Linked DNA regions of Butyrivibrio fibrisolvens. The protein of the gene in region 1 interacts with the protein of each later gene in a pairwise test. Links are inferred from orthologs where the notes say so. Each region holds a gene or a part of one and is shown in the gene's direction. Other genes may lie near its edges.

Region 1 (3,556 bases):
TCTTGATAAGACAATTGAAAATCGTCATCTGGAAGATCAGATTCTTGAGGTACGTGTTCCGCTTCAGGACGTAGTTGAAGTTAAGAACGGTGCCAAGAAGACTGTTCAACGTAAGATGTTCCCCGGTTATGTCCTTGTTCATATGATCATGAATGATGACACATGGTATGTAGTACGTAATACCAGGGGCGTTACAGGTTTTGTAGGTCCGGGATCTAAGCCTGTTCCGTTGTCAGATGCTGAGATTAAGCCTCTTGGTATTAAGACTCAGAATGTGACAGTTGATTTTGAAGTTGGAGACGAGATTGCTGTTGTTGCAGGCGTTTGGAAAGATACTGCAGGTATCGTTCAGCGTATGGATTACAGCAAGCAGACAGCTACAATCAATGTAGAACTGTTTGGTCGTGAGACTCCTGTTGAGATCAGTTTTGCGGAAGTACGCAGAATCGATAGCTGATCTGTGTTTTGAATGCAATGTATCATGCTCTTGACATTTGTTTTAATGGAATGTTGAGAAGATACTTGTATATAAATGTCTTATGCGTATGCATAAGCATTCCTATTATGATATAGAGCACTTTGCTTTATATAGATATATTCACCTATGGAGTGGGAGCAGAAGGACATTTGCTCATAGAGCGGTTTTCTGACTTATCAGATTACCTGATTCTTTTGCGCTCAACCACATATTTTCTTAGGAGGAAGCCAAAATGGCAAAGAAAGTCGAAGGATACATTAAGTTACAGATCCAGGCCGGCAAAGCAACTCCGGCACCGCCAGTTGGACCAGCTCTTGGTCAGCACGGCGTTAACATCGTTGAATTCACAAAGCAGTTCAACGCTAAGACAGCAGATAAGGGTGATCTTATCATCCCTGTTGTAATCACTGTTTATACAGACAGAAGCTTCACATTCATCACAAAGACTCCCCCTGCAGCAGTTCTTCTCAAGAAGGCTTGTAACCTGCAGAAGGCATCCGGTGTTCCGAACAAGAACAAGGTTGCTAAGGTTTCTAAGGACAAGATCCGCGAGATCGCTGAAATGAAGATGCCTGATCTGAATGCTAACACTATCGAAGCAGCTATGAGCATGGTTGCCGGTACAGCACGCAGTATGGGTATAGAAGTAGTAGACTAAGGAGGAGAGCAGATCATGAAGCACGGAAAGAAATATGTTGAAGCTGCAAAGCTGATCGAAAAAGCAAAGCTGTATGAAGCTGACGAAGCAATTGCTCTTGTCAAGAAGTCTGCTTCTGCAAAATTTGATGAAACTGTAGAACTGCACATCAGAACTGGTTGTGATTCACGTCACGCTGATCAGCAGATCCGTGGAGCAGTAGTACTCCCTAACGGAACTGGTAAGACAGTTAAAGTTCTTGTATTCGCTAAGGGTACAAAGCTTGACGAGGCACAGGCAGCTGGCGCTGATTATGTTGGCGGAGACGAGCTCATCCCGAAGATCCAGAACGAAGGATGGCTTGATTTCGACGTTGTAGTAGCTACACCTGATATGATGGGCGTTGTAGGACGTCTTGGTAAGGTACTTGGTCCTAAGGGACTTATGCCTAACCCTAAGGCTGGTACAGTAACAATGGATGTTGCTAAGGCAATCGCTGATATCAAGGCTGGTAAGATTGAGTACCGTCTTGACAAGGCTAACATTGTACACGTTCCGATCGGAAAGGCTTCTTTCTCAGAGCAGCAGCTCACAGAGAACTACAATGCAATTATGGAAGCTATTTCAAAGGCTAAGCCAAGCTCAGTTAAGGGTCAGTATCTTAAGTCTATCTCCCTTGCAACAACAATGGGACCTGGCGTTAAGATCGTAGCTAACCGTTATTAATTAACGGCCGGTAACTTAATAAGCTATCGCAAGCAGTCACCATCATTGATGGTGACTGCTTTTTTGGTGTGCGCATTGTTGTGTCGTACTTAATGGAGTTAATATGTTTAAATCCTTCTATTGATGAATGAAAGTTATGTTGTTAACATTAAAGTATGGATAACATCTTATGTTGCCTTATTTTATAATTGACAATCTAAGTATAATTATTAGAGATTAGGCAGCAATTCTTTTGGATTTTTATATAGTATAACTTCTTAAATTTCAAAATGTATGTTATATCGATATGTTAGTTAACACTAGAATATTGCCAGTAAATTAGATTGTTCTGTTATTAAGATATTATGTTCTGATTTTCTTATTACAATTAAGATCTGTGGGAGGATGTATGCAAATAAGGGAACGTAAGGTGTATATAAGACATCTAAACTGCTTTGGAAGAAAAATTTTTAACTGTTTGTTTCCTGCATTAGTTCTTTCTTTTTGCATTACGGGATGTCAGGCTAATGAAAACAGAAGTTTATTGGGCGCATCCGCTATTTCTATTGATGAAGCCGGTAATGCGATAAGTGACAATGATATGGGAACTGAATATCTTACAGGTGCTGTTGGAGTTCCTATGACTCAGGATGAGATAAGCGGCGATAGTAACGGATCTTTAGATATAGGATCAAATGGGAGCAATGCTAATGATAATGCTGCGGATGGTGATGGTATCGGAAGTTCTGATGGCAATGCGGCATCTGACAGTTCTATGGAAATATCTGATGAGGAGATTCCATCTTCTGATTCACCTGTAGCTCTTTTGCCAAATGAATATTCATTTGATATTAAAGACGGAGGTGATACTGCCACCGTAGTATTTGGCGGAGATGTTCTTTTTTCGGAAGGGTATGCGATCATATATAGTATTGCCAGAAATGGTGGAACGATAGAAGGCGTTATAGATCAAGGACTACTTGATTGTATGAGAGGAGCAGACATTTGTATGGTCAACAATGAATTTCCATACACCTTGGAAGGTGCTCCTCTTGAAGGTAAGACCTGGACTTTTCATGCTAACCCATCTTCGGTACATTATCTTTTTGATATGGGAGTCGATATCGTTAGCATTGGTAATAATCATATTTTTGATTACGGCGCAATCGGCCTTTCTAATACTCTGACAACACTTGAATCAGTGTCCATGCCATATGTTGGAGCCGGCCGCAATCTTGAAGAAGCATCGAGAACTGTATATTTTAATTCGGCCAGCGGAATTCGTATTGCATTTATAAGTGGATGTGATATAGAGGGTAGCGATCCGCCCTTTACCAGAGGAGCGACTGATGCTCAAAGCGGAGTATTCAGAGTCAGGCAGGATGAGCTTTTATGTCAGAGAGTAATGGAAGCCAAGGCATCAGGTGCTTTTGTAGTTGTATATATGCATTGGGGCCTTGAGAACACCTTGGAACTTAACTATCTACAAAAAAATCAGTCTGCGGATCTTGCAAATGCCGGAGCTGATCTTATCATAGGCGATCATCCACACATACTTCAAAATCTTGATTATGTAAATGGGGTTCCTGTTATCTACAGCATGGGTAATTATCTTTTTAACTCAAAAACACTTGATACTGGCCTTATAGAAGCAAAGATTGGTACTGATGGACTTATAAGCTGGAGATTTATTCCCGGTATTCAGTCGAATTCAACGGTCAGGATGGCATATGGTG
Region 2 (3,716 bases), 2.6 Mb from region 1 along the record:
CTGTTTTTTAGGCAGTTTGTAGGGTGAAGTTATAGGTTGTTGATATTTTGAGTTTAATAGAGTATGATAATGAAAGCCTTAATGTGGGACATTGTCTACAGGCGAAGATTATCAAAGATTATATAAGAAAGCAGGTTACAGAATATGGCATTACTTAAACAGTGGAGAGACATGGCTTATTCAGAGACAGCCAATAAGGGTGATCTCCAGAGATTATGGACAGATTATTTTGGCAAAGAAAAAGATATTTACGCACAGCTTCTTAAGAACCCTGATGAAGAAGTAAAGGGAACAGTTAAGGAACTCGCTGACAAATATGGTATTGATATTATGACAATGACAGGTTTCCTTGATGGTATCGATGAAAGCCTTAAAGTTGCCAATGATATCGAGAACATGGAAGAGGATACTGTTGTAAGCCTTGCATTCGATAAAGAGAAGCTTTATAAGAACATGGTTGCAGCAGAAGCTGACTGGCTCTATGGTCTTCCTGAATGGAATGATATCTTCGATGAAGATAAGAGAAAAGAGCTTTACAAAGAGCAGAAGAACTCACGTACAGTTCACAATGCTCAGAAAATCTATCCTAATGATCCATGTCCATGCGGAAGTGGCAAGAAGTATAAGAAGTGCCATGGAAGAAACAAAGCTGAATAATAGCTAACCTTTTAGCTTTTTATAAAGCTGAATTAAAAAGCTTATGATGATGCCTTTACAAATGAATTTTAAGGGCATATAATCATAGAAATTCAAAATATAGTTTCAGTATATGTATATTGAACTGTATTATTAAATCGTTGACGAGAAGAGTAAGTTGCTGTAATTCCTCAGAGAATGACACCGGGATCTCCCGTGCTGTGAGTGTCTGGAAGGAGGCTGTCTGAAAACTAACTCTGAGAGGCCCCAATCCGGCACGGTGATTCCGTTATAATCCCAATGAGATATCCTTTTTAGGATAAGCAAGGTGGAACCGCGTTAAATACGCCCTTTGCATTACGTAACAGTAGTGCAAAGGGCTTTTTTAAGCTTAAAGATGATCCTCATCTTAGCAAAGATCATCCCTTGCACTCGAAACACACAAAGTGCAGAAAAGGAGATTTAGAATGGAAAAAGAAGAATTCCTGCAGGTATATCGTCATTCACTGGCTCATATTCTTGCAAAAGCAGTTATTGAAATCTATGGCAAAGAAAATGTTCAGTATGCTATAGGACCTCAGATTGATGATGGTGCTTATTATGATTTCGTTCTTAATAAGTCAATAAGCCCTGATGATTTCAAGACTATCGAAGACAAGATGCGTGAGATCATCAAGAGAAGAGAAGACTGGACTAGAAAAGAAGTCTCAAAGGCAGAAGCTCTTGAAATTTTCAAAGATCAGAAGTTCAAGACAGAGCTTATCCAGGATCTTCCTGAAGATGAGACAATCACAGTTTACTATACAGGTGAAGATTATGTAGACCTTTGCCGTGGACCTCACGTTGCCAACTCTCAGGAGCTTATGAACTGCTCATATCAGGTTAAGTCTGTATCAGCAGCTTACTGGAGAGGCGATGAGAAGCGCGATCACATGCAGAGAGTATACATCTATGCATTCCCTGATAAGAATCAGCTCAAGGCTCACCTTGCTATGATCAAGGAAGCTATGGAGCGTGACCACAAGAAGATCGGTAAGGACCTTGATCTGTTCATGTTCAATGAGACAGCACCGGGTATGGCTTACTGGCTTCCAAGAGGTTGGAGGATGTATCAGGAACTCCTTAAATTCTCAAGAGAGATCCAGGAAAAGCATGGATACACAGAGATCTCTGCTCCACTTATCAACAACAAGAAGCTCTGGCTTATCTCAGGTCACTGGGCTCACTATGTTAACAACATGTTTATGGTTCCGGGTATTACAGACGGAACTAAGGCAGAAGATACAATCTCAAGTGATGAAACAGCAGCACGCTTCTCACTTGAAGCAGAAGATACAATGGCTGCTAAGCCTATGAACTGCCCTAACGCTATGATGGCTTATAAGAGAACAAATCACTCTTATAAAGAGCTTCCTATCCGTTACAGTGAGTATGATGTACTTCACCGTAAAGAGAAGTCAGGCCAGATGAACGGACTCTTCAGAGTACAGGAGTTCCGTCAGGATGATGACCATACATTCGTAACAGAAGAGCAGATCAAGTCTGAGATCAATGATGTTATGAATATAGCTGATGAGATCTATGGAACATTCGGTATCACATATCGTGCAGAGTTCTCTACAAGACCTGATGACTTCATGGGCGACATAGAAGTATGGAACAAGGCAGAAGCTGCACTTAAAGAGATCCTCGATGACAAGTACGGCGAAGGCGGTTATGAGATCAATGCCGGCGACGGTGCTTTCTATGGTCCTAAGATCGACCTTCAGATCAAGGATGCTCTTGGACGTGAATGGCAGTGTGGTACTATGCAGCTTGACTTCCAGCTTCCTCACAACTTCGAGCTTACATATCAGGACAAGGATGGCACAATGAAGCAGCCAGTAGTAGTTCACAGAGCTATCTATGGTTCACTTGAGCGTTTCATCGGTATCATCACAGAGCACTTCAAGGGCGCATTCCCATTCTGGCTCTCACCTTATCAGGTTGGTATCGTTCCGATCAGAGAAGAGCACAACGAGTATGCAACTAAGATCGCTAATGAGCTTACAGCCAACCATGTTCGTGTAGAGCTTGATACAAGCGATAGCAACATGAAAGAGAAGATCAAGAAGTTCAAGAACTACAAGGATCCGTATATCCTTGTAATCGGTGACAAAGAAGCCGCTGAAGGAACAGTTTCTATCAATGTTCGCGGTTCTAACAAGCAGATTCAGAATGTACCTTTCAAGAAGTTTGTTGAGATGTGCAATAAGATGAATCTCGAAAGATCACTTGAACTTATCCAGTCTCTTGATGAAGAGTAATGATCATAGATAAGTAAAAATTTGTAAAGACATTGAGCACAGCTGTGTATATGGCTGTGCTCTTTTGGTGTGCAGAAAAAACACTTTCCCAATATACGTTTTCTTTGCAGCTACGATCCTGCGGACAGTATTGCAAAGCCCTCACAACACGGTATTTACGTATTGTAGATAAGACCTTAATGGATGTAAAATTATTTTAACCTGGTGCGCTGGTTTGTTTATATTTGATCAAATATGAATGAGTCAGTACACTGATAAGTAACTTAGTCGTATATTCTAAATGCCGTTTATTACAAAGGGGAGACATATGAATTCATTACTTGATGGAAAGAAGATTACGATTGGAACCTGCTATTATCCTGAACACTGGCCAAAAGAAATGTGGGAAGATGACCTTTTTAGGATGAAGAAAACAGGTATTGAAGTTATAAGAGTAGGAGAGTTCTCATGGAATCTTACAGAACCGGTAGAAGGAACTTATGTTGATGATTTCTGGGATGAGTTCCTTGATCTGTGCAGCCGCACGAATATGAAGGTCATATTCTGTACTCCTACAGCAACACCTCCTGCATGGCTGACTGAGAAATATCCTGAAGTACTGAATGCAAAGAGAGACGGAAGTCTTGTCTATCATGGTGAGAGATGTCATGTTAATCACAGCAGCATAATATACAGACAAAAGACCGCCCTCATAACAGAGCATCTTGCCTCTCACTTTGCTTCCCATCCTGCGATCATCGGATGGCAGATTGATAATGAGATTAACTGCGAAAC

The links. The genes of interacting proteins can lie anywhere in the genome.
Region 2: the proteins of rplA (region 1) and thrS interact in binary tests that used the Escherichia coli proteins (3 or more experiments, as listed by UniProt). The link is inferred for Butyrivibrio fibrisolvens from one-to-one orthologs.

The regions. Positions count from the first base shown.
Region 1 is NZ_CP065800.1:1,449,698-1,453,253, forward strand. Bases 205-2,996 are described here. They hold rplA (50S ribosomal protein L1), read left to right. Parts: upstream 205-1,151; coding sequence 1,152-1,841; downstream 1,842-2,996. Other genes in these bases: nusG (transcription termination/antitermination protein NusG), read left to right, coding at 205-457; rplK (50S ribosomal protein L11), read left to right, coding at 711-1,136; I7804_RS05905 (CapA family protein), read left to right, coding at 2,230-2,996. In the rest of the region: more of nusG, read left to right, coding at 1-204; more of I7804_RS05905, read left to right, coding at 2,997-3,556. UniProt on the Escherichia coli protein: One of the primary rRNA binding proteins, it binds very close to the 3'-end of the 23S rRNA. Forms part of the L1 stalk. It is often not seen in high-resolution crystal structures, but can be seen in cryo_EM and 3D reconstruction models.
Region 2 is NZ_CP065800.1:4,040,836-4,044,551, reverse strand. Bases 571-3,522 are described here. They hold thrS (threonine--tRNA ligase), read left to right. Parts: upstream 571-1,103; coding sequence 1,104-2,942; downstream 2,943-3,522. Other genes in these bases: I7804_RS16955 (beta-galactosidase), read left to right, coding at 3,250-3,522; I7804_RS16965 (SEC-C metal-binding domain-containing protein), read left to right, coding at 571-657. In the rest of the region: more of I7804_RS16965, read left to right, coding at 145-570; more of I7804_RS16955, read left to right, coding at 3,523-3,716. UniProt on the Escherichia coli protein: Catalyzes the attachment of threonine to tRNA(Thr) in a two-step reaction: L-threonine is first activated by ATP to form Thr-AMP and then transferred to the acceptor end of tRNA(Thr). The rate-limiting step is amino acid activation in the presence of tRNA.